Regions from separate parts of the Amycolatopsis sp. NPDC049252 genome, predicted to be linked through region 1. Evidence: riboswitches for the same ligand, from Rfam matches in the RefSeq annotation. Region 1 holds a riboswitch; each other region holds the start of a gene.
What was found. A riboswitch is a leader RNA that binds a small molecule or an ion and turns the genes downstream of it on or off. The one in region 1 is predicted to bind thiamine pyrophosphate.
Positions count from the first base shown of each region.

Region 1 (9,688 bases):
CGCAGGCCCTGCTCGACCGGTTCACCAAGAAGGTCAGCGGCGCCTGGGGCAGCGGCCACCTCATCACGACGAAGGTGGGCAGCGCGGTGCTGACCGACGACGGCCGCTTCGCCGCCGGTGCGGTGCCGGAGCAGGTTCTGTACGAAGCGCTGGGTCAGAAGTGACCAGTACGACTGTCGAGTCCGGGGCGGACGTCTCCACGGAGGCGTCCGCCCCGGCGGTTCCCCTGGCCGCGCGCACCAGGGGGCTGCGCAAGGTCTACCGCGGCACGGTCGCGGTGGACCACGTCGACCTCGACATTCCTGAGGGCGCGGTCGTCGGGATGCTCGGGCCGAACGGCTCGGGCAAGACGACCACCATCCGGATGCTGCTGGGCCTGGTGCGCCCGACCGAGGGTGAGGTCGAGCTGCTCGGCCGCAAGATGCCCGAGTCGGCCGCGCACGCGCTGCCGGACGTCGGCGCGCTGGTCGAGGGGCCGGGTTTCCACCCGTTCCTCTCCGGCCGGGACAACCTCCTGCGGTTCGCCGCCGCCGAACCGCGGCTGGCGTCGTCGGGGATCCCCCTCGCGGTGGACTCCGCGCTCGAGCGCGTCGGGCTGACGGTCGCCGCGCGACGGCGGTACAAGGGGTACTCGCTCGGCATGAAGCAACGGCTCGGGCTCGCTTCGGCGTTGCTCGTGCCGCGGAAGTTGGTCGTGCTCGACGAGCCGACCAACGGCCTCGACCCTGCTGGTACCAGGGAGATCCGCAGGATCGTGGCCGAGCTGCACGCCGAGGGCGTCACCGTGCTGGTGTCGTCGCACCTGCTGGCCGAGGTGGAGGCGACCTGCACGCACGTGGCCGTGCTGCAGGCCGGCAACGTCGTCGCGCAGGGCGAGCTGGCGGAGCTGCTGGAGTCCGGGAACGCGGCCCTGCTGGTCCGCACGCCGGACGCCGAGCAGGCCGTGGAAGTGCTGCGGGAGAACCGGATCGGCGCGCGGCTGACGCCGGACGGGATCCGTGCCGACCTCACGGCGACGGAAGCACCGCGGGTGCTGCAGGTCCTGGTGGGCGCGGGGGTCGCGGTCCACGAGGCGACGCGGGCCCGCACCGGGCTGGAAGACCTGTTCGCCCGGCTGACCGAGTCTTCTGTTTCCGAGGAGGGATCGCCATGACCGCCGTCCTCGACGCACCCGCGGTCCGCACGGGCCACGACTCGGTGCCGCTGCCCCGGCTGCTGGCCGCGGAGCTGCGCTGGATCTTCCGCCGTCCGCGCACCCTGGCGGTGCTGGGCCTGCTGGCGTTGATTCCGGTGGTGATCGGCATCGGCCTGACGCTGGTCAGCGACAACGCGCAGGCGGGCGGCGGCCCGGACGACGGCGGCGGCGCGCTGCTGGCGTCCGCGGTGAACAACGCCTTCGTGTTGCCGATCGCGGCGATCGTGATGACGCTGACCCTGCTGCTCCCGCTGGCCTCGGCCATGGCGGGCGCGGACGCGATCGCGGGCGAGACGTCCCACGGCACGTTGCGCGGCTGGCTGATCGCGCCGGTCGGCCGCGGCCGGCTGCTCGCGGTCAAGGCGTTCGGCGTCGCGACGGTGTCGGTGGTTTCGGTGCTGGCGATGTGCTTCACGGGCGTGGTGACCGGCCTGATCATCAACGGCACGGACTCCCTGTTCACGCTGTCGGGCACGACGTTGTCCCTGGGCGGCGCACTGGCGCGGATCCTGCTGGTGGCGGCCTGGGTGGTCCTGCAGCTGTGGGCGGTCGGCGCGGTGGCGCTGGCGCTCTCCAGCTGGACCGAGCACCCGATGCTGGTGGTGGCGTCCGTCCTGGCGGCGGACATCGTGTTCACCATCCTCGGGTTCCTGACGTCGCTCGACTGGCTGCACCCGTTCCTGCTGACGCAGAATTGGTCCATGGCCCCGGCGGAGGTGCTGCAGGACCCGATGGGCACGCAGATGCTGGGCGAAGGGGCGCTGCGAGCGGCTTGTTACATCGTGATCGGGCTCTCGCTGGCCTACGCGCGGTTGTCCACCCGCGACGGCTGACCCTGGTCGGCTGGTTTCCCGGACCAGGTCGGTAGCCTGGCCCGGGCAACCAGCACGAAACGAGGAGCGGGATGGCTTCGGACCAAGCTGCCGCCGCCCGGCTCGCCCGGTTTCTCGACTGGCGAACGGAACCGGCGCCGCAGCTGACGTGGGAGCAGGTCGAAGGCCGGCTGGCAACTGACGTGCCCAGCGGTATCAAGGAGTTGTCCCGCCACTTCCCGACCGGTTCGTTCGGCGGCTGGATCCACTTCTACAACCCCGTTCAAAGCGAACGGTCGCTGGAAATGTTCCTCGGCACCGCCAAGAGCAAGAGTGAGACCTTCAGGCACGCACGGCAGATCGACCACTCTTGCTTTCCCCACCCCTTCCATCCCGAAGAAGGCGGTCTCGTCGCCTGGGGACACGGCGACCAGCACACCTACTTCTGGAGTTCTCTGCCCAGCACCAAGGGTGTCCTGTACTGCGACAACCACGGCGACGGCTGGGGACACCACCCGGGCACTGCTCCGGAGTTCTTGCTCGCGCTGTTCAAGGACGAACTCGAGACCGAGGTCCTCTACGACCAGTGGGCCGGCTGCCGTTTCTTCTCGCAGTTTCCGGACTACGGCTCCTAGCCCACCAAAGCCACACCATCCGGGTCCAGCTCCAACGTCACCGCGTCCCCCGCCCGGAAGTCAGCCGCCGCCGGGGCTACCGCGTCCACAGTGGACTCCGCCAGCCGGACCACCAGCCGGACCACCAGCCGGACGTGCTCACGCCGGTGCACCGCCGCCACCACTTCGCCCGTGACACCGGAAGCGGCCACCCGCAGCGCGTGCGGGCGCAGCCCCAGCCGCACCGGACCGTCCTCGACGTCCGGCACCGCGACATCCCCCAGTGACGTCCGGACCACGCCGCCCGTCGCGGCCCCGTCGGCGAAACCGGTCACCCCGAGAAAACGCGCCACGTCGTCGTCCACGGGATTGCGCCACACCCGCCGGACCGCGCCCTCCTGGCGGACTTCGCCGGCGTCGAGCACCGCGACCCGGTCGGCCAGGGTGAACGCCTCCTCCTGGTCGTGCGTCACCAGCAGCGCCGTGATCTTGCTGCGCCGCAACAGGTCCGCCAGATCCATCGCCAGCTGCTCGCGCAGCCCGGCGTCCAAACCGGACAGTGGCTCGTCGAGCAGCAGCAGCCGCGGCTCCGGCGCGAGCGCGCGGGCCAGCGCCACCCGCTGCGCCTGCCCACCCGACAGCTCCGTCACCCGCCGGCGCTCGAAGCCGGACAGGCCGACCAGCTCCAGCAGTTCGGCGACGCGCGGTGCCCACGCGGCGCGTGGCACGCCGTGCATCCGCAGGCCGAACGCGATGTTCGCGGCGACGTCGCGGTGGCCGAACAGCTGGCCGTCCTGGAACACCAGCCCGAACCCGCGCCGGTGCACCGGCACCGCGCCGAGGTCCTCGCCGTCCCAGCTCACCGTGCCGCGCGCCGACGCCTCCAGGCCGGTGATCGCGCGCAGCAGCGTCGACTTCCCGGAACCGGACGGGCCGAGCAGGGCCAGCACCTCGCCGTCGGCGATGTCCAGCCGGACATCGCGCACCGCCGCGAACGATCCATAGTGGACGGTCAGGTCCCGCACCGACAACGCCATCAGAACTCTCCCACCCGGCCGCGCGCGGCCCCGAGCCGGTCGATCAGCGCGACCGCCAGCACCGTCACGAGCATCAGCAACGCGCACGCGGCGTACGCCATCTGGTTGTTCAGCTCTCCCGGGCGCCCCATCAGCGACGCGATCGCGACCGGCAGCGTCGGCGCCGTCGGCCGGGCCAGGAAGCTCGTCGCGCCGAACTCGCCGAGCGCCACGACGAACCCGAACCCCGCGGCCGCGACCAGCGGGCGCAGCGCCAGCGGCAGGTCGATCTCGCGCCAGACGCGCAGCGGGCTCGCGCCGAGCGTCGACGCGGCCTGGCGCAGCCGGACGTCGACCGAGCGCAGCACCGGCAGCACCATCCGCACGATCAGCGGGATGATCACCAGCGCCTGCGCCAGCGGCACCAGGTAGGGCGACGTCCGCAGGTCGCCGGGCAGCGCGTCGAGCGTCACCAGGTACCCGAACCCGACGGTCACCGCGGACACCCCGAGCGGCAGCATCAGCGCGGCGTCCAGCGTCTCCCCGAGCCCGCGCGCGGCCCGCGCGGGCGACCGCCGCAACGCCACCAGTACCACGGACGCGAGCACGGCGACCAGCAGTGCGAGCAGCGTCGCGTCGATCGCCACCTTCAGCGAGTTCAGCGCGGCGTCCCAGCCGGACACCTGCAGCGCGCCCTTCTCCCCGGTACCCGAGAGCGCCCGGTATCCCGCGAGGCTCCAGCCGTCCGAAGTGGACACCGATTCGGCGAGCAGGGCGACGATCGGCGTCAGCAGCAGGACCAGCACGACACCCGCCGCGCCGACGACCCACCACTCGCCGCCACGAGGACGTCGTGCGGCACCGGAACCGATCCTGGCGCCTTCCTTGCGCCGCCGCGCCAGCCCGCCGACGACCAGCGCCGCGACGACGGCCGCGAACTGGATCAGCGAAAGCGCCGACGCGCCGGAGAGGTCGAGCAGGTCGACCGTGCGCAGGTAGATCTCGGTCTCGAGCGTCCGGTAGCGCGCGCCGCCGAGGATCAGGACGACACCGAAACTGGTGGCGCAGAACAGGAACACCACGGCCGCGGCGGACGCGATCGCGGGCGCCAGCGCGGGCAGCGTCACCGACCGGAAGGCCCGCCACGGCGACGCGCCCAGCGCCCGCGCGGCGTCGGTGGTCCGCGAGTCCAGCCGGGCCCACAGCCCGGCGACGGTCCGCGCGACGACGGCGACGTTGAAGAACGCGTTGGCCAGCACGATCGGCAGCACCCCGCCGTCCGGCCACAGCGCGCGGAACGCCAGCCCGACCACGACGGTCGGCAGCACGAACGGCACCAGCACGAGCGTCCGGACCAGGCCGACGCCCGGCAATTTCACCCGCGCCAGCAGGAACGCCACCGGCAGCCCGGCCAGCACCGCGACGACCGTCGAGCCGGCCGCGGTGGCCACCGTGAAGGCGGCCAGCTGCCACGTCTGCGCCTCGCCCAGCACGATGTCGAGCCCGCCCGCGGCGAACCCGCGGCCGATGATCGCCAGCACCGGCCAGGCGAAGAACACCACCAGGAAACCGATCGGCGCCACGCCGAGCAATGCCAGGCCGAGGCCGCGAGCCGTCCGAGGTGGGGTTACGACTGCTGCTTTTCGGGGGCTCCGGGTGGCGGAGCCCCCGGACCGGGGCGGAGGCCCGGATGTCACTGCACGAGCGTGCGCCATTCGCCGATCCACTTCTCACGCCCGGCCTGCACCTGGTCCGGGGTCAGCGCCTGCGGTTTCTGCGGCAGCGGCGCGACCTGCGCCCAGCCCGCCGGCAGGTCGACCCCCTGGCGCGTCGGGTAGACGTACATGTTGGCCGCCACGGTCGCCTGGAACTGCTGCGAGAGCAGGAAGTCGACGACCTTGCGCGCGTTCTCCTCCTGCTTGCCGCCGGCCAGCACCCCGGCGTACTCGACCTGTCGGTAGCAGGTGTCGAGCAGCGCCTTCGTCCGTGGCTTCCCGTCGTCACCGACCTCGGCGGCCGGCGACGACGCGTACGACACGACGATCGGCCGCGGCCCCTTGCCGGACGAGCCCGAGAAGTCCTTCGTGTAGGCCTCTTCCCAGCCGCTGACCACCTTGAGCCCGTTGGCCTTCAGCTTAGTCCAGTAGTCCTTCCAGCCGGCTTCGCCGTACTTGGCCACCGTGCCGAGCAGGAAAGCGAGCCCGGGTGACGCCGTCGCCGGGTCCTCGGCGACCAGCAGGTCCTTGTACTTCGGGTCGGCCAGGTCGTCGTACGACTCCGGCGCCGGGATCCCCTTGGCGGTGAAGTAGTTCGTGTCGACGTTGACGCAGACGTCACCGACGTCGACCGCGGACAGCCGGTGCTCCGGGTCGACGGCGTAGCGCTGCGGCCCGCGGTCGGCCTCCGGGCTGGTGTAGGGCTCGAAGACGCCCTCGGCGAGCGCACGCGAGGCGAAGGTCGAGTCGACGCCGTACGCGACGTCGCCGACCGGGTTCGCCTTGGTCAGCACGAGCTTGTTGGTCAGCGAACCGGCGTCGCCCTGCTTGAGCACGGAGATCTTGATGCCCGACTGCTGCTGGAAGGCGTCGAGCACCTCCTGCGGCGCCAGGAAGGAGTCGTGCGTCACGAGGGTGACGGTGGGCGTCTGCTTCGCGTCACCGGAACCGTCCGACAGCGAGCACGCCGCTGTGACGACGCCGACGACGGTGATGGCCGTCGCGGCGCGAACAGCACTGCGTTTCATCTACCCTCCTGCACTTCGCCGGACGAGGAGGGAAAGCCCTCCCTTCGCCGGCATGATCCGGGATCAGGTGCTAACGGTCGCGGGTCACCCCGCCTCTCAGCCCGGCTCACCGGACTCCCGTGGCAACCGTGCAGCGTAGTCCAGGACGTTGGACGATGGAGGCATGACGGAAATCTTGAGCGACGACGAAGCCGACCGGGCCCTGCTCCACGGCTGGGTCCGCACGGGCAAGGTCATCCGGCGCGAGGTGGAGCTCCCGAGCTTCCCGAAGGCGATCGAGGTGGTGGACCGCGTCGCGGTGCTGGCCGAGGCCGCCGACCACCACCCGGACATCGACATCCGCTGGCGCACGCTGACCTTCCACCTCAGCACGCATTCGGCCGGTGGCCTGACGGAGAAGGACTTCGCGCTGGCCAAGCAGATCAACGAGACCCTCGACGGACTGTGATCCCGGCTACTCTGAGTGCACGAAAGCCCGCGTTCGGCGTCTCTCGGTAAAGGACTTCGGACTCGAGAGGCAGAAATGACGCAGGCGATCGTGGTCGGCACAGTGGCATTCGCGACGATGGTGGCGGCGGCCGGCGGGGTGCTCTGGTTCACCGTCCGCAGCCACCGTCACTCGGACGGCTGAGTGCCGTTTCCGCTGGTCAGCAGCATGATCGGGTGAGCTTCGTCACAGCTGTTAACACTCGGCATGGTCAACGCGCTGAACCCGCGGAAGCATCGGCCCGCCCGTAGGGAAATCGCCATGAACAGCACCCCCGCCACCGCCGCCCTGACCGCCACCCAGCGCGCCTGGATCAACGCCCTCGCGCCCGCGGTCGTCCTGATCGCGATCGCGCTGATGGGCCTCCTCGGCTAGTCCGCCCGGTCGTAGGCCTGCCGGGCTTCGAGCAGGCTCGGCAGGTACTCCTCGGCCCATTCGCGGCAGCGTTCCATGGGCTCGAACAGCGTCCGGCCCAGGTCGGTCAGCGCGTACTCGACGCGCGGCGGGTTCTCGTCGTAGGACTTGCGGGTGATCATCCCGTCGCGCTCCAGGGACCGCAGCGTCTCGGTGAGCACCTTCGGACTGACGTTTCGAAGCGGCACCCGCAGCTCGGAGAAGCGGCGTGGCCCGTCCTTCAGGCAGATGACCACCATCCCGCCCCACTTGTCCCCGATCCGGAACGGCGTTTCGGCGGACGGGCATTGCGGCGCGAAGAGATCAGCGGTCAGCGGCTCCACCAAGCCGACGTTAGGCCACGCCGTCGACGAGCAGCAACCGCCGCCGCAGCGCGGTCTTACTGAGCTCCAGTGCCTCGGCGTACTCGGCGGAGGCGTACCAGCGTTCGGCGGTCTTCCGGTCGGGGAACTCGACGACGACCACACGCTGGCGTTCGTCGAAAGTGCCTTCGAGGACCGCGGGCGCCGCGCCCCGGACGACGTAGCGCCCGTCGTACCGGGCGATCGATTCCTGGGCGAGTTCGCGGTACCGCTGTCCGTGCACTTCGTCGAGGATTTCGACCTCGGAGATGACGTAGACGCTCACGACTCCGAGGGTGGCAGAACGCCGGGTCCCTCACGTGGTGCCGTCACTACCCGGATGTCCTCGGGCGGCGGGAACTCGGCCGGGGTCTCGTCGCCCACGCTCCAGTATTCGAGCCCGGACAGGCGCCCTTCGTCGGCGAACACGATGAGCCCGCCGTCCGCGACGTCGACCTCCACCGCGACCCGGTCCTCGATGCCGGCGACGGGTGCTGTTTCGTCCACCGCCAGGTCGATCGTGGGACACCCGCAGGCACAGCGGCCGGTCACCCGGGCCGTGTGCGCCTGGATGCGAAGCTCCGCCGCGCCGGGAAAGTCCTTGCCCAGCAACAGGTCCAAGACCGCTCTCTCGCGCGGAGTGAGCGCCCGGCGTTCGGCGGTCAATAGCGTGACATGTTCGGGATCGCCTTTTCGGCGACCTCGATGAGGGCCTCGACCTTCACGACGTCGGAGGTCACGTCCTCCACGGTCACCGCGGGCGCCTCCGACGACCGGTAGGCGACTTCGTTGCGCCGGGCCCGCATCCGGTTGAAGGGCCGCAAAACCGGCCCCAGCGGCGGATCCAGCTGAGCGAGAACCGCTTCGTAGACGGTGACGTGCCCGCCCCGGCTCGTCACCCGCAGGCCCTGGTTCTGCAGCACGGCGGCCAGGGCACGCCGTGCGCTGTCGTAGGCCAGCGTGTAAGCGCCTTCCGGATCCGTCTCCTGCAGCTGCCGCGCCGAAGCGAGGTGCGTCCGGGCCCGGACGAGCTCGGCCTCGGCGGCCTCCCGCGACGCCGGGACGTGCTCGATGGCGCCGCGCGCGATGAACGCGTCGATCCGTTCGCGGCCTTGGTTCCACCGGGTCATCGAGCCTCCTGGCTGAGTTTCACCAGTGGACGCTCGCGCACGCTGGTGAGGAACGGATCGGTGGTGCTCGCGGCCCACGACTCGGGCGACACCCGGTGGACGTTGACCTCGCGCCCCAGCCGCCGGGAAACCCGTTCGGCCGAGTCGAAGAGCGCGTCCGGATCCGGCGAGCCGACCACGAGGACGTCGACGTCGCCGGGGGGTGGCCCGGGTTCGCCGTTGTAGCGCGCGGCCCACGAGCCGTAGATGTAGGCCTCGCGCACGCCCGCCAGCCCGGACAGGGCCTCGGCGAGCAGCGGCATCGGCCCGAAGGTGACCGCCATGAGATCGCTCAACGGCTGGTAGAGCGGGGTGTCCGTGCGGGCTTTGACCAGCCGGCTCCGGCCCACGCGCCGGTCTTCGAGAATGCCCCCACCGGTCAGCCGCTCGACCTCCCGCAGCACGGCGGTGGCCGTGACACCAGTAGCCTCGGCGAGCTCGGTGAGGCTGTACTCGCGGTCCGGGTGCAGGAGAACGAGCGCGAGCAGCTCACCCTGCATGCGCGAACGCAGCAGGGGCAGCAAGCTCGGCGAAGCTTTCATTGGACGCAGCATATCCTGCGTCCAATGAAAACAACAACCAGTGACTGACGGTCACTCAGACGTTGAAGCGGAACTCCACGACGTCGCCGTCCGCCATGGTGTAGTCCTTGCCCTCCATGCGGACCTTGCCCGCCGCGCGGGCCGCCGCCATCGAGCCGGCGGCCATCAGGTCGTCGTACGAGACGATCTCCGCCTTGATGAAGCCACGCTCGAAGTCCGTGTGGATGACGCCCGCGGCCTGCGGGGCCGTCGCGCCCTGGGGGATCGTCCAGGCGCGCGACTCCTTGGGGCCGGCGGTCAGGTACGTCTGCAGGCCCAGGGTGTGGAACCCGGCGCGGGCCAGCGAGTACAGGCC
Region 1 is NZ_JBICSQ010000025.1:81,902-91,589, reverse strand. It holds gene ACGFMK_RS25525 (outer membrane lipoprotein carrier protein LolA) at 1-164, shown strand, start outside; gene ACGFMK_RS25520 (ABC transporter ATP-binding protein) at 161-1,153, shown strand; gene ACGFMK_RS25515 (ABC transporter permease) at 1,150-2,028, shown strand; gene ACGFMK_RS25510 (hypothetical protein) at 2,100-2,642, shown strand; gene ACGFMK_RS25505 (ABC transporter ATP-binding protein) at 2,639-3,658, opposite strand; gene ACGFMK_RS25500 (ABC transporter permease) at 3,658-5,220, opposite strand; gene ACGFMK_RS25495 (thiamine ABC transporter substrate binding subunit) at 5,331-6,380, opposite strand; TPP riboswitch at 6,402-6,511, opposite strand; gene ACGFMK_RS25490 (4a-hydroxytetrahydrobiopterin dehydratase) at 6,544-6,828, shown strand; gene ACGFMK_RS25485 (winged helix-turn-helix transcriptional regulator) at 7,239-7,607, opposite strand; gene ACGFMK_RS25480 (DUF1330 domain-containing protein) at 7,615-7,908, opposite strand; gene ACGFMK_RS25475 (hypothetical protein) at 7,905-8,243, opposite strand; gene ACGFMK_RS25470 (hypothetical protein) at 8,285-8,752, opposite strand; gene ACGFMK_RS25465 (ArsR family transcriptional regulator) at 8,749-9,333, opposite strand; gene ychF (redox-regulated ATPase YchF) at 9,389-9,688, opposite strand, start outside.

Region 2 (9,688 bases), on a different contig from region 1:
CACGACGGTGCTGCCCCAGGTGCTCGCCAGGGGTTAGACGGTCAGCACGAGCTTCCCGGAAACCCGGCCGGACTCACCCAGCTCGTGCGCCTTCGCGACGTCTTCCAGCGGGAAGGTCCGCTCGACGCGGACCTTCAGCTGACCGGCCTCGATCAGCTCGACGAGGCCGGTCAGCCCGCCGCGGTCCGGTTCGACGAGGATCCGTTCCGTGCGCACGTTCCGTTCGGCCGCCGCCTTTTCGACCCGGTCGCCGACACCGCTGGGCACGCCGATCAGCAGGCCGCCTTCGTTGATCGCGGGCAGCCAGCGCAGGTCGCTCTCCTCGCCGACCAGTCCGAAGTAGACGTCCACATCGGACGCCGTCGCGGCTTCGTCGTGGTAGTCGATCGGCTCGTCGACGCCGAGTTCGCGCAGCAGGTCGTGCTTGCCCGCGCTGGCCGTGCCGAGCACGTGCGCGCCGCGCGCCTTGGCGAGCTGCACCGCGAGGTGGCCGACCCCGCCCGCGGCGGCGTCGACGAACACCCGCTGTCCCGCTTGGACGTTCCCGACGTCGACCAGGCCCTGCCAGGCGGTCAGCCCGGCCAGCGGCAACGCGGCGGCCTCGGCGAACGACAGCCCGGCGGGCTTGCGCACGAAGTGCCGCGACGGCGCGGTGACGTACTCCGCGTAGCCGTTCGCCGGGCGCGGGAACCAGGGCATGCCCAGGACTTCGTCACCCTGCCGGACGCCGGTCGCGCCGAAACCGGTCTCCTCGACGACACCCGCGACGTCCCAGCCGACGGTGAACGGCGGCTCGCCGAGGAACCCGCCGCCGGCGCGCACCTTCCAGTCGACCGGGTTGATCCCGGCGGCGTGCACCCGCACCAGGACCTCCGTGGGCCCGGGTTCCGGCCGCGGTGCTTCGGTGACGGTCAGCACCTCCGGCCCGCCGAGTGCCTGCTGGGTCACGATGCGCATCACTGTCTCTCCTTCGTTCCGGGGTCGGCTCCTATACTCGGATGGGTAGGAACTTTTCGCTAGAAGGCACTTATTCGTAAAGTAGGTACCTGATGGAAACCACCTGTGACCAGGACGGACCCTGGGACGTTTATCTCCGCAGCTGTCCGTGCCGTGACGTGCTGGATCTGCTGGCCAACAAGTGGACGGCCCTGGTGCTGGGCGCGCTGGCCCGCGGCCCGCACCGGTTCGGCGAGCTGCGCCGGGCGGTCGACGGCATCAGCCAGAAGATGCTGACCCAGAACCTGCGCCAGCTGGAGCGCGACGGTTTCCTGACGCGCACGGTCTACCCGACGACTCCGCCGACGGTGGAGTACGCGCTCACGGACATGGGCGGCGAGGTCGGCGCGCACCTGATCGCGCTGAGCGCGTGGTCGCAGGCCAACTTCGACCGCATCCGCGCGTCGCGCCAGTCCTACGACGGCCGGGAGCTGCAGCCGGTCCGCTGATGGCTCACCGGGTTTCGCCGGGCGTTCACCTCTTCGTCTTCGTGGCTCCCTAACCTCCGGGTAACTCATCCGAACCAATTTCCTGGAGGGTTCATGCGGAGACTGTTCTGCCTGGTCACAGCGTTGGTCGCGGCCGCGGGGCTGACGACCGGCGTCGCCGAAGGGGCGGCCAAAACGCCCAAAGTGCTGGTGATCGGGCTCGACGGCACGCGGTTCGACAAGCTCCTGGCCGCCGACACGCCGAACGTGCACGCGCTCGTCCAGCGCGGGTATTCGTCGCGCAGCTCGCTCTACGGCAGCGGGATGGCGCCGACGCTCAGCGGTCCCGGCTGGTCGTCGATCCTCACCGGCGTCTGGCCCGACAAGCACCTGGTCAAGGACAACGCGTTCACCGGCAACAACCTGGCCGCGTACCCGAGCTGGCTCGCGCGCGCCGAGACGGCGAACCCGGCGCTGGACACCTACGCGGCCGTCGACTGGAAGCCGATCGGGGACAAGATCCTGCGGACCGGCCAGGACCGCAAGTACGTCCTGGACGGCGACTCCGCCGGGTACGAGAACACCGACCCGCAGCTCGCGGCGGACGCCGAGAAGCACCTGAAGCAGGACAAGGCCGACGCGTCGTTCGTCTACTTCGGAGAGACGGACGAGGACGGCCACGCCCACGGCGCGGATTCGCCGGAGTACGCGGCAACCCTGCGCTCGGACGACGCGTACCTCGGCCGGCTGCTGGCGGCGATCAGCGCGCGGCCAACCTATGCGTCCGAAGACTGGCTGGTCATGCTGACCACCGACCACGGCCACACCGGCCCGGGCGGCCACGGCGGTGACAGCCCCGAGGAGCGCATGACGTTCGTGGTGGCGGCGGGCGGCGCGGTGCCGCCGGGAACACCCGCGGTGGCGCCGAAGATCGTGGACATCGCGCCGACGGCGTTGCGGCACCTGGGAATTCCGCTTTCCCTGGACGGTTACGCGCTGGGTGCGGTGCCGGTGGACCCGTTCGACTCGGCGATCTTGAAGCCGCGGGTGGACGAAACCGGCGTCCCGGCTTCGGTGCTCGGCTGGACGCACGAGGCGCCGTCGGGCTGGACGGTCCGCAACGCTTCGGCCATGCCCGCGGGTGTGACGGAGTGGCAGGGCTGGGCGTTCACGAACGACGACTTCTGGACGCGCACCGCGCCCGGGCAGGAGCGGGAGGCGAACGTGCGGTCCCGGGGTGTGTTCGCGGTGGCGGACCCGGACGAGTGGGACGACAAGGGCTCACCGTCTTCGTCGGGTACCTTCGATTCTTCCCTGGTTTCGCCGGCTCTCACGGTGTCCGGCAAGTCCATTGTGGACATCAGGTTCGTCTCGCACTACCGCCAGGACGGCACCCAGCGCGGCGCCCTCACGGTCTCCTTCGACGGCGGCCCGGAGAAGCCGCTCCTGGCCTACGGCCCGGAATCCTCGTCCGCAAACCGAGGCGGCGACGTCCTGTCCCAGCCGACAGCGACGTCGGTGGCGGTCCCGGCGGGCGCCCGTTCGGCCCGGTTCACGTGGCGCCTCTACGCGGCGGGCAACAACTGGTACTGGGCGGTCGACGCCCCGCGCCTGACGGCCCGCTGAGCGCGCCGGTGGGGCCGGCTCACGCGCCGGGCCGGTCCCACCAGTGCCGCTGCTCGATGTCGGACCTCCGTCAGGGGTTGGCCCTTCTCCGCAGCTTCGTCGCGAACGTGCTACGTGCGGCCGAGGTGCGGAGTGAACCACCCAGGGCGATCAGTTCGAAGTGCGGGCGCGCCACGACCGCACACCGTCCTGTTCGCCAGCCGCGGAAATCACCGTCCCAAGCGATCTTGGTTGGGTGGGGCCAACTCGCGTTCGGCCAATGTGGCGAGCATCCCGGCCACCGTGTGGTCCGGCGGCGGCTTCAGCAGCCCGCGCTCGCACGTGCGTTGAGCCCGCGCAGCCTGCCATGGCTGGTCGTGAGTGGTAATTCGGGTTAGAACCCTAATTGCCACTCACGACGGGCCGAGCACCCAGAACGGCGACACCGGGCCAACTCCCGCGCCCAGTGGGTAGGACTCCGCCACGCAGCGCTCGATGAACTTCTTGCCCGCCGCCACCGCGTCCGGTACCGAAGCACCCTTCGCCAGCGATGACGTGATCGCCGAGGCCATCGTGTCGCCGCCGCCGTGGGTGTTTTCCGTCTGGTAGCGGGGGCCGCTGAGCGAGATGAACGCGTCGCCGTTCGTCAGCAGGTCCACGCACGTGCTGCCCGTCATGTGGCCGCCCTTGACCAGGACCCACCGGGATCCGAAGGCCAGCAGTGCCTCCGCGGCGGAGCGCTGGGTGGTCGCGTCGGAAACCGAGATGCCCGTCAGCAGGCGGACCTCGTCCAGGTTCGGGGTGATCAGCGTCGCGCGGGGGAACAGCTCCGTGCGGATCGCCTCCAGGGCGTCTTCGCGCAGCAGGGCGTGGCCGGTCATCGACGCCGCCACCGGGTCGACCACCAGCGGGATGTCACCGCCGACTTCGTCCAGCGTCTTGGCCACCGCGCGGATGATCTCCGCCGTGGCCAGCATGCCCGTCTTCGCCGCACCCACGCCCATGTCGGACGCCACCGCCTTGATCTGCGCGGCGACGACGTCGGCCGGGATCTCGGTGAAACCCTGGACGCCCAACGAGTTCTGCACGGTGACGGCGGTCAGCGCGACCAGGCCGTGCACGCCGTTCGCGAAGAACGTGCGCAGGTCCGCCTGGATGCCCGCACCACCGCCGGAGTCGGATCCGGCGATGGTGAGGGCGGTGGGCGGAGTCACGGCTGCACCACGGGCAGGTAGACCTGGCCGCCGGACTCGGTGAACTCCGCCGACTTCGAAGCCATGCCGGCCTCGATGGCCTCCACAGTGGACAGTCCGTGCTCCTCGGCGTACTTGCGGACGTCCTGCGTGATCCGCATCGAGCAGAACTTCGGCCCGCACATCGAGCAGAAGTGCGCGGTCTTGGCGGGCTCCGCGGGCAGTGTCTCGTCGTGGAACGACCGCGCGGTGTCGGGGTCCAAAGACAGGTTGAACTGGTCGTTCCAGCGGAACTCGAAGCGGGCCTTCGACAGCTCGTCGTCCCACTCCTGCGCGTACTGGTGGCCCTTGGCCAGGTCGGCGGCGTGCGCGGCGATCTTGTACGTGATCACGCCGGTCTTGACGTCGTCGCGGTTCGGCAGGCCCAGGTGCTCCTTCGGCGTGACGTAACACAGCATCGCCGTGCCGTACCAGCCGATCTGCGCCGCGCCGATGGCCGAGGTGATGTGGTCGTAGGCCGGCGCGATGTCCGTCGTGAGCGGACCGAGGGTGTAGAACGGTGCCTCGCCGCAGAGCCGTTCTTCGAGCTCGACGTTCTCCTTGATCTTGTGCATCGGCACGTGGCCAGGGCCTTCGATCATCACCTGGACGTCGTGCGAGCGCGCGATGTGGGTCAGCTCACCAAGGGTCTCCAGCTCGGCGAACTGCGCGCGGTCGTTGGCGTCGGCGATCGAGCCCGGCCGCAGGCCGTCGCCCAGGGAGAACGTGACGTCGTACTGGCGCAGCAGCTCGCAGAGTTCCTCGAAGTGGGTGTACAAAAAGGACTCCTGGTGGTGCGCGAGGCACCACGCGGCCATGATCGAGCCGCCGCGGCTGACGATGCCGGTGACGCGCCGCGCGGTCAGCGGGATGTAGCGCAGCAGCACGCCGGCGTGCACGGTGACGTAGTCGACACCTTGCTCGCACTGCTCGACGATGGTGTCGCGGTAGACCTCCCACGACAGCTTTTCCGGTTCTCCGTCGACCTTTTCGAGCGCCTGGTAGATCGGCACGGTGCCGACCGGCACCGGCGAGTTGCGGATGATCCACTCGCGCGTCTCGTGGATCCGCTTGCCGGTGGAGAGGTCCATGATGGTGTCGGCACCCCAGCGGGTGGCCCACACCATCTTGTCGACCTCTTCCTCGACCGACGACCAGACGGCCGAGTTGCCCATGTTGGCGTTGATCTTCACCAGGAAGTTCTTGCCGATGATCATTGGCTCGGACTCGGGGTGCCTGCGGTTGACCGGGATCACCGCGCGGCCGCTCGCGACCTCGGCGCGCACGAACTCCGGTTCGACGCGCTCGCGCGCCGCGATGTACTCCATTTCCCTGGTGACGACGCCTTGTTTGGCCCAGCCGAGCTGCGTGTTGTGCTCCCGGCCGTCGGCCCAGCCGGCCCGCAGCCGGTGCAGTCCACTGTGGACGTCGATGGTGGCTTCCGGATCCGTGTACGGGCCCGAAGTGTCGTAGACGTCGAAGTGTTCCCCGTTGGAGAGGTCGATCCGGCGGGCGGGAACACGCAGTCCGGATTCGGTCTGGTGGTACACCTTGTGCGATCCGGTGATCGGACCCGTGGTGACGGAGACGTGCTTGTTCTCCAGCGTTGTCAACGACTTTCACTCCCTACGCCGGCATTACCCGGTCAGGTTCATGCGGTCGGTGACACCTGGGACAAATCCCCAGTCACCCTCTCAGCCCGCCATGGCGCGAGCTCCCGCGTTGTGGTGTTGTGCCACCGACCATGCCACGCCGGGGCGTGAGACTCAAGTCCGGTCACCTCACCCGACCAGTTCGGCGGGTGTGGCGTAGACGTCGACCATGGCTCCGTTGCGCAGCACGGTGATCGGCAGCGGGGTGCCGATCACTTCGGCGAACAGCTGCCGCTGGATGCCCTGCGCGTCCGAGACGCGGGTGCGGCCGACGGTCAGCACGAGGTCGCCCGCCCGCAGCCCGGCGCGCTCGGCGGGCCCGCCGGAGACCACTTCGCGCACCCGCAGCCCGGCCTCCTGCCCGGTCCGCTCGGCGATGTCGTCGGGCAGTGGCGCGGGCACGCCGACAACGCCGAGGTACGCGCGCCGCACCCGGCCTTCGACGACGAGGGTGTTGATGATCCGCCGCGTCGTCGAGTTGATCGGCACGGCGAGCCCGAGCCCGACCCCGGCGACCGCGGTGTTGACCCCGACGACGCGGCCGGCGGAGTCGGCGAGCGCGCCGCCGGAGTTGCCCGGGTTGAGCGCGGCGTCGGTCTGGATGACGTCCTCGATCACCCGGCCGGCGCGGCCGTGGCGCACCGGGAGCGCCCGGCCGAGCGCGCTGACGACCCCCGCGGTGACCGAGCCGGAGAAGCCGAGCGGGCTGCCGATCGCGACGACGAGCTGCCCGACGACCAGGTTGTCGGCGTCCCCGAGCACGGCGGCGGACGGCGTCTCGTCACGCGCCCGCAGCACGGCGAGGTCGGACAGCGGATCGGCACCGACGACGTCGAAGCGTGCCTCGCTGCCGTCGGCGAAGGTCGCGACGCCTTGTCGTTCGCCGTCGACGACGTGCGCGTTCGTCAGCAGGTAACCGTCGTCGGCGAAGACGACCGCGGAGCCGCTGCCGCGCCCGAGCTGAACCCCGGCGACGTGCGGGGTGACGGTCTTGGCGACCGTGCTGACCGCGCGCGAATAGGCGTCCATCGCCTCGTCCATGAAGTACCTCGATTACACCGTTGCAGATACTTCAAGTGTGCGCCGGTTACCGCGGGAAGTCCGTTCGCTGGTCGAGAACCCCGGACCAGTGACGGTCAGTGGTTCACCGATTCGGACCATGCGCCGGTGAAGGATCGGCGAGACACTGCCTGTCGCTTCTGTAACGGTGCAGAGGCGACATCACTGTGGGGTTGATATGCGCAAACTCATGGTCTCGGCCCTTGCCGGGCTGCTGGTCACCGGCCTGATACCGGCGACCGCGGCGGCGCAGGGGGAGGCTCCCGGCGCGCCCGGCGTCCATCCCAGCTGGCTACCCGCGAACAAGACCGGCTTCGGCACGGCCCACGATCGCGGCAGCAACGTCTGGTTCACGCTCCAGGGCGGCCAGCTGTCCGAGGTCTACTACCCGGACCTGTCCACGCCCAGCGTCCGCTCGATGGACTTCGTCGTCACCGACGGGCGCAGCTTCGCCGTCGCCGGCAACACGACCAAGTCGCAGCAGGTCCGGCGGACCGACGACGACAGCCTCACCTACGAGCAGACCATCACCGATGACCAGCACCGGTGGCGGCTGCGCAAGACCTACGTCACCGACCCGGCCGCGACGACCGTGCTGGTGGACGTCGACTTCCAGTCGCTCACCGGCCGGCCGTACCAGCTCTACGCGGTCGCCGACCCGGACCTGACCAACGACGGCTCCGACGACTCGGCCGCGCGCAAGGGGGACGCGCTCACCGCGTCGGACGCCACCAACGCCGCCGCCCTCACCGCCAAGCCCGGCTTCACGCGCACGAGCGTCGGTTACGCGGGCGCGTCCGACGGCGGCACCCAGCTCGCGAAGACGTTCAAGCTCGCGACCTACGACACCGCCGGCCACGGCAACGTAGTGCTCACCGGGCAGACCGCGGCCGACGGCGTGCGCACCCGGCACGTCACCCTCGCGCTCGGCATGGGCGCGAAGGCGGCCGACGCGCTCGGCAACGCGCAGGCCTCGCAGCGACGCGGTTTCGGCGCCATCACCCGCGCCTACGACCGCGGCTGGGAGCAGTACCTGCGCGGGGTGAGCAAACCGCCGTCGTCGCTGAAGACCGACAGCGAGCGCGACCTCTACAAGGCGTCGATGCTGACGCTGGCCGCGAGCGAGGACAAGCACCACCCGGGCGCGTTCATCGCGTCGCCGAGCATGCCGTGGCGGTTCGGGAACAACGACCCGGAGTGGTCGCCGTCCGGCACCTACCACCTGGTCTGGCCGCGCGACCTCTACCAGATCGCGACCGGCCTGGCCGCCGGCGGCGACACGGCGGCCGCGAGCCGCGCGGTGACCTACATGTTCGGCACGCAGCAGCAGGCCGACGGGCACCTGCCGCAGAACAGCCGCGTCGACGGCGTGCCGTACTGGACGTCGGTCCAGCTCGACGAAACCGCTTTCCCGATCGTGCTGGCCCAGCAGCTCGGGCGCAACGACGTCTGGCCCGGCGTGCGCAAGGCGGCCGACTTCCTGTTGTCCTACAAGGGTCCTGACGGCCAGGCGGCGCCGTGGACCCAGCAGGAGCGCTGGGAGGAGCAGGACGGCTGGTCCCCGTCGACCATCGCCTCGGTGATCGCCGGGCTCGTGTGCGCCGCGGACATCGCGTCGCACAACGGCGCGGCCGCCGACGCCAAGAGGTACCTCGCCGCGGCCGACAAGTTCAAGGCCGACCTGCCGAAGCAGACGATCACCACGAACGGGCCGCTGTCGAAGGACCCGTACTTCGTCCGGCTCACCAAGGACGGCAACGCCAACGCCGGAACGACGTACAACCTCGGCAACTCCAGCGTGACGATGGACCAGCGCGCGGTCACCGACGCCGGGTTCCTCGACCTGGTGCGCCTCGGCATCTACCGCGCCGACGACCCGGTGATCGTCAACAGCGTGCGCGTCACGGACAAGGAGATCTCGTTCACCACGCCGACGGGCCAGTTCTGGCACCGCTACACGAAGGACGGCTACGGCGAGCAGGCCGACGGTTCACCGTGGGACTACACGTTCCCGGCCGGGAGCCGCACGACGTTCGGCCGGCTGTGGCCGCTGCTGGCCGGCGAACGCGGTGAGTACGAACTGACGCTGGGCCAGCCCGGCGCGGCAGCGCGGCGGCTGCGTGACCTCGGCCGCGTGAGCAGCTCGGCGGAGACCATGCCGGAGCAGGTGTGGGACGAGAACCCGCCGTCGGGCCAGACGGGGTTCCCGGCCGGCACCCCGAACACCTCGGCGACACCGCTGGCCTGGACGCACGCGCAGTACGTCCGCCTGGCCCAGGACGTCAAGGCGGGCGCGACCCTCGAAACCCCGCGCGTGGTCCGCTGCCACTTCCTGGGTTGCTGAAAGCCGTGAAGGCCACATTGAGGGACTCAGAGTCCCTCAATGTGGCCTTCACGGACTTGGAGGTCAGATGACGGCGCCGTCGTCTTCCGGGGTGCGTGGGGGGAGCCACGAGAGGCCGGGGACGCCCCACTTGTTGGACTTCAGCATCTTCTTCGCGGCGCGGGCGTGGCGCCCGACGAGCCGGTCGAGGTAGATGTAGCCGTCGAGGTGGTCGGTCTCGTGCTGCAGGCAGCGCGCGAAGTAGCCGGTGCCCTCGACCTCGATCGGGTTGCCTTCGATGTCGGAGCCGGTCACCTTCGCCCACGACGCGCGACCCGTCGGGTACGACTCGCCGGGCGCCGAGAGGCAGCCCTCCCAGTCGTCGTCCGGGTC
Region 2 is NZ_JBICSQ010000001.1:402,227-411,914, reverse strand. It holds gene ACGFMK_RS02045 (phosphatidylinositol-specific phospholipase C domain-containing protein) at 1-37, shown strand, start outside; gene ACGFMK_RS02040 (NADP-dependent oxidoreductase) at 34-957, opposite strand; gene ACGFMK_RS02035 (winged helix-turn-helix transcriptional regulator) at 1,050-1,445, shown strand; gene ACGFMK_RS02030 (alkaline phosphatase family protein) at 1,539-3,050, shown strand; gene thiD (bifunctional hydroxymethylpyrimidine kinase/phosphomethylpyrimidine kinase) at 3,443-4,243, opposite strand; gene thiC (phosphomethylpyrimidine synthase ThiC) at 4,240-5,874, opposite strand; TPP riboswitch at 5,868-5,992, opposite strand; gene ACGFMK_RS02015 (S1C family serine protease) at 6,043-6,954, opposite strand; gene ACGFMK_RS02010 (glycoside hydrolase family 15 protein) at 7,151-9,316, shown strand; gene ACGFMK_RS02005 (peptide deformylase) at 9,380-9,688, opposite strand, start outside.
Region 2: linked by a shared signal. The riboswitch ahead of thiC (phosphomethylpyrimidine synthase ThiC) and the one ahead of ACGFMK_RS25495 (thiamine ABC transporter substrate binding subunit) in region 1 are both predicted to bind thiamine pyrophosphate.

Region 3 (9,688 bases), on a different contig from region 1:
CCCGCGTTCGGCGGCCAGTTCGTGCGCTTTGGCCTCGTGCTCGCCGATCGGCACCTCGATCACCTCGGCGCCGTAGGAACGGGTGGCCTCGACCTTGATCCGCGGCGCGCTGTCCGGCACGACGATCACCGCGGGCACGCCGAACCGCTGCGCCGCGTACGCGACGGCTTGCGCGTGGTTGCCACTCGAGTAGGCGATGACACCGCGGGCGCGCGCCTCGTCGTCCAGGGTGCCGATCGCGTTGAACGCGCCGCGCACCTTGAACGCGCCGATCGGTTGCAGACTTTCGGGTTTGAGCCACAGGGACTTGTGGGGATCCCACGTTTGGAGCAACAGCGGCGTGCGCACGGCGACACCCTCGACGCGCTTCGCGGCGGCCTCGATGTCAGAGATCGTCACCAGTTCCATGTGCCGAGTATGTCAAGAAACTGTTCGATTTACACTGTCCATAGTAGACAGTCAACGTGGCGCTCCTCACGCCGTGGCAACGCGGGGAGTTTCCCGTGCGCCTTACACGTTGGACAGGGGAGAAGACTTACTACCGGATCGGGATCATGAGCAAGGAGAACGCAGCGACTTCCGAAGTGAAGGAAGAAAAGTCGGGCTTGCGCATCGCGCAGGTGATGGCGGCGGCGCTCGCGGCGGTGACCGCGGCGCTGCTCGGATCGACCCTCGGCGTCGCGGGCACGGTGGTCGGCGCGGGCGTGGCGAGCGTGATCACCACGGTCGGCGGCGAGGTGTACCTGCGCTCGTTGCAGCGCACCCGCGCGGCCGCGCTGAGGGCCCGCCAGCTGGCGACGTCGGGGATCCGCCGCCGGGGCGGTGCCGAGGTGGCCTTGACCGAACAACCGACGGTGCAGCTGCCGAAGCCCGGCGAGGAGGGGCCGCCGGCGGACGAACCGGGCCGGCTGCGCAAACTGCGCTGGCCGTTGATCATCGGCACCAGCGTGGTGGCGTTCGCGGTGGCGATCCTGGCGATGGTCAGCGTGGACGCGGCCACCGGCGGCAAGGTGGCGGGCGGCACGGGCGCAGGCATCGGCAAGATCTTCGGCGGCGGCTCGGGTCAGCCGGACAAGACCCCGGTGACCACCCCGGCAACGTCGACGGACGACACGCAGAACTCGCCGACCCCGACCCCGTCCACGACGGAGTCGAACACCCCGCCGACAACCTCGTCGGAGTCGCCGACCACAACGCCGACGACCCCGAGCACGACGTCCCAGAAGCCGTCGACCTCGGCGGCACCCCCGACCAGCCAGGGCGCGGCTTCAACTCCGACGCCGTAGATCCGTGAAGGCCTCCTTACCGGCCATAAGAGCCGGTAAGGAGGCCTTCACAGGCTTCAGGCCGGGTAAGACCAGGCTGTGACGACGCCTTGAGCAGTGTCCTCCGAGGGGCCGTTGTCGACCGGAGCCAGCCAGGCCGTGGTGAGGGTCACGACCGCCGTGAGGGCCGCGCCGACCAGCATCAACCGGTGCGGCGGCTTCGGCCGGTCGGGGATCTCCACTGGCGTGGGTCCCACGATGATCAGCTCGTCCTTCTTCTGGCGGACCGGCAGGGCGCTGCCACGATCACCATCGCCGACGGTCAACTCGGCGAGCGCTGGGCTTCCGCCCGGCGAAGCTGTCGGCGCGAAGATCGACTCGCGGTTGGCGAGCCAGGTGTTGACGAGGTCGAGCCGCGAGCGGAGGTCGACACGCCGCGCCCCGGTGTCTTCGACCTCGGGAACGGCCCGGCGCCTGAACTCCTCGCGGTCGAGATCGCCTGGGGGCAGGCCGAACCAGGTCCAGGCTAGTTCGACGGCACGCAGCGAGTCGGCGAAGGTGCGCTGCCGGAGTGTCTCGGCGTGGTTCGTCAACTTGTCCGCGGCGACGAGGGCGCTGTGCGCGGCCTCCCGTTCGGCGGCCACCCGACCCTGGGCTCGCTTGATGCGGCCGGTGATCTCGTCGATCACCGTTCGCTCGATCTCCAGCCGGTCACCCAGCAGATTCCCCCGGCAGTACAGACGTGCCATCTGGACCACGACGCAGCCGAGGATCAGGCCGATCACGATGCCGAACAGGACGGCTTCGTAGACCGGCAGATCCGCCTGCCGGGCGAGCCAGGCGACTCGGACGCCGCCGATCATCGCGACGGCCGCGGCCACCCCGACCAGCCCGTAGTAGGCGTGTGAGTACTGCTGGTCGGCTTCGGCGATCTCGTCGGTGGTCGGCGCCGGGCGTTCCGGCCCCGAGCGGCCGTGCCGGAACGGGCGGTTGTAGTCCGCCGCGGCACCGCGGCGGTCGACGCTCAACCGTTCGGCGTTGACGAATGTGCGCGCCGCCCACTCGATGGCCAGCACCTGCAGGCTCACCATGCCGAGCCCGATCGCCCAGCGGAGCGCGTTGTCCGAGCCGCTGGTGAACGACAGGTTCAGCAGCGGCTTCCACAGGAGGATCGCGTCCATCACGCCCAGCAGGGTCGAGGCGAGGATCCGCCATGCTTTCTCCCAGCTGCGCTGGGTGTGCCGCGAGTCGCCTTCGGCACTGCGTTGGCGGGCCAGCTGCTCGTCCTGGTGGTGGATGGCCTGGATCCGCCGCCCGTCGATCTTCTCGCCGTCGGGGCCGGTAACCGGGTCGTTCAGGATCCCGCTGGCGTGTTCGATCGTGTCGACCGCTTCGGCGAGGTGCTTGGCGGCCTCGAGGTCCTGTTCGGCCGCGCGGTCGTCGGTCGGGGCCGAGTACTCCAGCGCCTGCGCGTGGCAGGTCGCGGCGGCGTTCTGGACCGCGCCGGCCGCGGTGTCCGCCAGCGGCCGGTCAAGGTCCGGCTTGCCAGTCGTCGGGTCTATCACGGTGAGGTAGGTAGCAGCGGCCGCCGTCCAGACGCCCTCGTCGGTGGAGCCGAGGGCCATCGCGGCAGGTCTCGGCAGGTCGGTTACGCGAAATGTGCCCTTCGGCAGGCCGGGGTAGGCCGCCAGCGGCACGTCGGGCGTGTCGGTCACGAATTCTCCGTTTCTCAAGAGCGGGCGACGAGCTTGATGACGACCACTCGCTGCGCCGGCGACGTGGCGTCCTGACCAGGCGTGGCGAGTTCGTCAAATCCCACGCCGGACGCCGTGATGTCGCCGGCCGGGATTCCCTGGTCGCGAAGCAGCTGCGCGACGGCTTCGGCGCGCTTCGCCGAGGTGTCGCGCGCGCCGGCGGGGTCGCCGTAGCGGGCGCAATAGCCGGTGACGTTGATCCGGGACTTCCCGTGCTTTTCCCGGTACAGCTGGGCGGCTTGCGCGGCCACCGCTGTCGCGGCCGGGCGGTCGATCAGCTCCGCGCTGTCGGGCGCGAACGCCGCCTCGTCGATTCGGGGATCGTCCGTTTTGACCGGCGGCGGTGGGGGCGTGAACGGGATGATCGGCGGGACCACCGAGGCGTTCGGCCAGGCGCCGGTCGTTCCGTTGTCGTGGATCGGGTCGGCGATTTGCGCGCCGAGGTGATCGGCGAGGGTGGTGGTGAACTTTTCGCGCCAAGATTCGGATCGCGGATCGAGCGGCCGCTGTTCCGCGCCCACCGGGGTCAAAAGGACGATGTGTAAATCGACCCCCTGCAGATCCAGATCTTTCAGCGGGGTCTTCAGCACTTCGTCGACGGCCTGCTCGGGATCCGCGCCGGCACTCAGCGACGAGATCGTGAGCGGATCGAGGGAGCCGGTCAGCACTGTGCTCGTCAGCCAGACCTCGGCCTGCCCGGTCCGCGCGGCCTCGTCCGCGGCGGCGTGCAACGCGGCGTACAAGGAAAAGCCCGTCGGACTGACCGCGGCTTTCCCCATGCGTCCGGCGATGTCCTTGACGATCTTGTCGACATTGGACGCCTGCTGCCGGCCGTCGTCGACCTTTCCGTTCCCGCGGTCGAGGTCCAGCCCGATGTCGTTCGCGACGTTAACCGCCTGCTCGCCGACGGCATAGGCGGTGAGTTTGGCGCCGCCGTCCTTACCGGCCTGGCGAAGGCGATCGCGCAACGCGCGCGGCAGGGCGCCGGGGGAATGGGTGGTCTTTTCCGCCAGCCACACCAGATCCGTGTTCTTGCCCGGCTCCGCGACCTGGTTCAGCACGACCACGATCGCGACGAACAGTAGCACCGCGCCGGCGAAGACCGCCATGATGCGAGCGCCCTTGGAGATCGAGCGTTTCGGCGAGGTGGCCGTCTCGTAGTCGTAGATTTTCACGAATCCTCCGTGCGGCCCCTGTTGCCGTTGCTTCGGGGTTCCGCACGGAGGTCGGTGTTCGGCCGAACGCCGTTACTCCGTGCTTTCTACAAATGGCCCGATCGGGTAAACCCGAAGCGGGTGGGATGAAGATCTGATTTCACCAGTAACAAATGTGCGGGTTCGACCGAACCTGTTCTCTCAGATCAGGTGGGACCGCAGTTCCCGCGCCGCCGCAGCCGGATCCTCGGCCTCCGTGATAGCCCGGACCACCACGATCCTCGACGCCCCGGCCGCCAGCACCTCCGGCAACCTCGGCACGTCGATGCCGCCGATGGCGAACCAAGGCCGGGACGGAGCGGCAGCGGCCACCGAACGGACCAGGTCCAGCCCCGGTGCCGAACGCCCCGGCTTGGTCGGCGTCGGCCAGCAGGGGCCTGTGCAGAAGTAGTCCACGCCCGGCTCGGCAGCCGCGGCCGAAGCCTGCGGGACGGAGTGCGTCGAACGGCCGATCACCACCTCGTCGCCGAGGATCCGGCGGGCCAGGGGCACCGGGATGTCGTCCTGGCCCAGGTGCAGCACGTCCGCGCCGACCGCCAGGGCCACGTCCGCTCGGTCGTTCACCGAGAGCAGTGCTCCGTGGCGGGCGCACGCTTCCGCCAGCACCTCCAGGGCCGCGATCTCGCCCGCGGCTTCCAGGGCGCCCGTTTTGTCGCGCAGCTGAATGATGTCGACGCCGCCGGACAGGGCCGCGTCGGCGAACGACGCCAGGTCGCCGCGGGTCGTTCGGGCGTCCGTGCACAGGTACAGGCGCGCGGTGTCGAGGCGGGCGCGGATCTTGTCACCGGAGAGGGCGGGCATAGCGGCGACCGTACCCGGCCGGCCAAAAGCGCCGTTGCCACGAAAGCCATCCGGCGTGACCGTGGTTGGACTGGCAACGAACGGCACAGTAGGGTGAACGGGTCCGCACGGGAGCCCGAGGCAACGGGCTGAGAGGGAGCTGCCGCTCCGACCGTGGAACCTGATCCGGGTCATGCCGGCGCAGGGAGCGTGATCCCATGACGAACACCTTGGCCGTGGTCGGTGCCGGCGTGATCGGCCTGTCCGCGGCGTGGCGGGCGGCCACGCAAGGCCACGCGGTCACCGTCTACGACCCCGAACCCGTGCGCGGCGGTGCGTCCTGGCTGGCCGGCGGCATGCTCGCCCCGGTGACCGAAGCCTGGCCGGGTGAGGAGGACGTCCTCGCCCTCGGCGAAGAGTCGCTGCGCCGCTGGCCCGCTTTCGCGCGCGACCTCGTCGACGAGGGCGTCGACCCGGGCCTGGCCGAGCACGGGACGCTGGTCGTCGCCTTCGACAGCGCCGACGCCGGTCACCTCGACATCCTCGCCGGCTACCTGCACTCCCTCGGCCGCGCGGCCGAACGCCTGACCGGACGCGAGACCAAGCGGCTCGAGCCCGGCGTCGGTTCCGTCCGAAGTGGACTCCACGTGCCCGGCGACCTGGCCGTGGACAACCGGAAACTGCTCAACGCGCTGTACGCGGCGTGCGTCAACCACCAGGTCCGGTTCGTCCGCGAACGCGTCGGAACGATCCCGGACGCCGACGCCGTCGTGCTCGCCGCCGGCGCCTGGACCGGACGGCTCCACCCGCAGCTCGCCGACGCCGTCCGCCCGCTCAAGGGCGAGATCCTCCGCCTCAAGCCCCGCCGCGGCTGCCTGCCGCCGCCGACCCGCACCGTCCGGGCCGTGGTCGAAGGCCGGCCGATCTACCTGGTCCCGCGCGGCGACCAGGAGCTCGTCCTCGGCGCGACGCAGTACGAAGCGGGCTTCGACCAGGCCGTCACCGCGCGCGGTGTCCGTGAGCTGATCGAGGGCGCCGAGCGCGTCTTCCCGGCGATCACCGAGTACGAGCTGGCCGAGACGGCCGCCGGCCTGCGCGCCGGCAGCCGCGACGCGCTGCCGTACCTCGGTGTCCTGGACGACGGCGTCTACGCCGCGACCGGGCACCACCGCAACGGCCTGTTGCTGGCCCCGGTGACCGCGGACGCCGTGGTCGCCTGGCTCGCGGGGGAGAAGCCGCCCGAAGGCGTCGAAGCGGCTTCGCCCGCCCGCCTGTCCCGGAAGGAGCACGTGTGATGGAGATCAAGCTCAACGGCCGGTGGACGGAGTTCCCGGACGACGCCACCGTGGCCGACGTCCTCGACGCCGCCGGCGGACAGCGGCCCGGGATCGCCGTCGCGGTCGACGGCGTCGTCGTCCGCCGGGGCGACTGGGCCACCACCGCCGTGCCCAAGGGCGCGGCGTTCGACGTGCTCACCGCCGTCCAGGGAGGCTGAAGTGGACGAAGCACCGCTCGTCATCGGCACGCACAAGCTGTCGTCACGGCTGATCATCGGCACCGGCGGCGCGGCGAACCTCGCCGTGCTCGAACGCGCGCTGGTCGCGTCCGGCACCGAACTGACCACCGTCGCGATGCGACGCGCCGACGCCGAAGGCGGCTCCGGCGTGCTCGAACTCTTGAAAAGGCTCGGGATCCAGCTGCTGCCGAACACCGCGGGCTGCCGTACGGCGGCCGAAGCGGTGCTCACGGCGCGCTTGGCGCGCGAGGCGCTTGATACCGATCTCATCAAGCTCGAGGTGCACGCGGACGACCGGACGCTGCTCCCGGACCCCGTCGAAACCCTGGACGCGGCCGAGCAGCTGGCCGCCGACGGCTTCACCGTGTTCGTTTACACGAACGACGACCCGGTGCTCGCGCTGCGCCTGGAGGAGGCCGGCTGCGCGGCCGTGATGCCGCTGGGTGCGCCGATCGGCACCGGCCTCGGGATCCGTAATCCGCACAACATCGAGCTGATCGTTTCGCGAGCGGGTGTGCCGGTGATCCTCGACGCCGGAATCGGCACCGCGTCGGACGCCACGCTGGCGATGGAGCTGGGCTGCGACGCCGTCCTGCTGTCCACGGCCGTCACCCGGGCCAGTGATCCCGAACGGATGGCCGCGGCGATGCGCTCGGCCGTCGTCGCCGGACGCCTGGCCCGCGGCGCCGGGCGGGTGCCGCAGCGCTTCTGGGCCCAGGCGTCGAGCCCGCCGCGCTGACCGCCGGCGCCTTAACACCGAACCCGCACCGGGAACCCGTAAAGTGGACCGAACTTTCCGGCGCACCCGCGCACGGGTGAGGCAGAAGGAGCCAGCCGTGACCACATCGGTCCAGGACACCTCGGGCAGGTTGTACCTCGCGGTGGGCAGGCTGTCGCGATCGCTGCGCCAGGCCGGTGTGCCGGGCCCCGGCCACGGCGCGATCTCCGCACTGGCGACCCTGGTGCACGCCGGTCAGCTCCGGCTCGGCGATCTCGCCGCCAAGGAGGGCGTCGCCGCGGCGACCATGTCGCGGATCATCGCGTCCCTGGTCGAGGCCGGGTACGTCAGCCGCGAGTCCGACCCGGTCGACCGGCGGGCGTGGCTGGCGAAGGCGACCGAAGAAGGCGAGCGGCTCGTCTCCGGCGTCCGGTCGACACGGGTGCAGGAGCTGAACCGGCGGCTGGATCGCCTGTCACCCGAGCACCGCGAAGCGCTGACGACGGCGCTTCCGGCGCTCGAAGCCCTGATCGCCGACGAAGACCGCTAAGCCGGGGGCGGCAGCCGCCGGGTGATCCGGTCGAAGAGCTCTCCCAGCGGCTCGCCGACGTCCCGGCCGAACTCGGTCAGCCCGTAGGTGACCTGCGGCGGTGTCGTCGGCTCGACGCGCCGCCAGATCAGGCCGTCCTCGACCAGCGCCCGCAGGGACTGGGCGAGCATCTTCTCGCTGATCCCTTCGATGCTCTCGCGCAGCTCGAAGAACCTGAGGTCGTTGCTCTGCAACGAGATCAGCACCCAGATGCCCCACCGGCTGGTCACGTGGTCGACCACCTCGCGGGCGGCGCACGCGGTGTGAAACACCTCATACCGCGGCTTGGTCTCGTCCTGGGTGAGCTGCGCGCCTCCGGTCACGTAGGGAGCTTACCCAGAGGTATGTCCTTACCAAAAGTTAGCCCGGCTCCTAGCGTTCCCGAGCACCGAAGACATCGGACGAAGGAGCAGAACATGATCGTGGTGACCGGAGCTACCGGGAACATCGGCCGGCCGTTGACACGGGCGCTGGCCGAGGCGGGGCAGCAGGTGACGGCGGTGTCGCGGCACGCCGCGGCGTTCCCGGACGGCGTCCGCCACGTGGTGGCCGACCTGGCCGAGCCCGCCGGCCTGGAGCCGGCGCTCGCCGGGGCGAAGGCGTTGTTCCTGCTGCTGTCCGGCGACCTGCACGCCGTCGGCGCCGACCCGGCCGACATCGTCCGCACGGCCGCCGCCAGTGGGGTCCGTAAGGTCGTCCTGCTGTCCACGCTGGGCGTGGCGACCAGGCCCTTCGGCACGACACGGATCGCGATGCGCGCGCTGGAGGACGCCGTGCGCGAGTCCGGTGCGGACTGGAGCATCCTGCGGCCGGGCGGCTTCGCCTCCAACGCCCTGTGGTGGGCCGAGTCCGTCCGCACCCAGCGGGTTGTCGCCGCGCCCTTCGGGGACACCGGGGTGCCGGTCGTCGACCCGGTGGACATCGGCGAGGTCGCGGCGGCCTGCCTGCTGGACGACCGGCACACCGGCGAGGTCTACGAGCTGACCGGGCCGGCGGTGATCACGCCACGCGGGCAGACGGCGGCCATCGCCGGCGCACTGGGCTCGCCGGTGCGGTTCCACGAGCTCACCCGCGCCGAGGCCAAGGCCGGCATGACCCGGAGCATGCCGGCTGAGCTCGCCGACGACACCCTGGACATCCTCGGCTCGCCGAGCCCGGCCGAGCTGCGGGTCAGCCCGGACGTCGAGCGGGTGCTCGGCCGGGCCCCGCGCTCGTTCGCCGACTGGGCCGCCGAGAACGTCGCCGCGTTCCGTTAAGCGGCCTGCTCACGTCGCAGCTCGGCGAGCTCCGCGCGCACGGCGCGGAGCTCTTCGAGGATCTCGCGGTTGGCCTCGGCCTGCGTCGCGGCCTGTTTGGCCTCTTCCTCGCGGATGTCCTGCCGCAGCTCGTCTTCCATGCCGCTGACCACGACGGCGATGAAGAGGTTCAGCACCGCGAAGCTGGACACCAGGATGTAGACGACGAAGAAGATCCAGGCCATCGGCGCCTGCCGCATGATCTCCTTCGCGATGTCCGGCCACGCCTCGCCGGTCATCACCTGGAACAACGTGAACAGCGACGTCCCGAGGTCGCCGAAGTTCTCGGGCGAGATGACGCCGAACAGCTTGGTCGCCATCACACCCGCGACGAAGATGATCAGCGCGAGCAGCGCGGCGATCGACGCCATGCCGGGGATCGCCGCGAGCAGCCCGGAGACGACCTTCCGCATCGACGGCACCACGGAGATCAGCCGCAGCACCCGAAGCACGCGCAGTGACCGCAGCACCGCGAACGGCCCGGTCGCCGGGATCACCGCGATGCCGACGACCAGCAGGTCGAAGACGTTCCAGCTGTCGCGGAAGAACCCGCCGCG
Region 3 is NZ_JBICSQ010000001.1:414,093-423,780, reverse strand. It holds gene ACGFMK_RS02110 (threonine/serine dehydratase) at 1-408, opposite strand, end outside; gene ACGFMK_RS02105 (hypothetical protein) at 555-1,286, shown strand; gene ACGFMK_RS02100 (hypothetical protein) at 1,343-2,980, opposite strand; gene ACGFMK_RS02095 (OmpA family protein) at 2,995-4,194, opposite strand; gene thiE (thiamine phosphate synthase) at 4,375-5,034, opposite strand; TPP riboswitch at 5,132-5,238, shown strand; gene thiO (glycine oxidase ThiO) at 5,232-6,308, shown strand; gene thiS (sulfur carrier protein ThiS) at 6,308-6,508, shown strand; gene ACGFMK_RS02075 (thiazole synthase) at 6,510-7,268, shown strand; gene ACGFMK_RS02070 (MarR family transcriptional regulator) at 7,366-7,797, shown strand; gene ACGFMK_RS02065 (winged helix-turn-helix transcriptional regulator) at 7,794-8,159, opposite strand; gene ACGFMK_RS02060 (SDR family oxidoreductase) at 8,253-9,092, shown strand; gene ACGFMK_RS02055 (ion transporter) at 9,089-9,688, opposite strand, start outside.
Region 3: linked by a shared signal. The riboswitch ahead of thiO (glycine oxidase ThiO) and the one ahead of ACGFMK_RS25495 (thiamine ABC transporter substrate binding subunit) in region 1 are both predicted to bind thiamine pyrophosphate.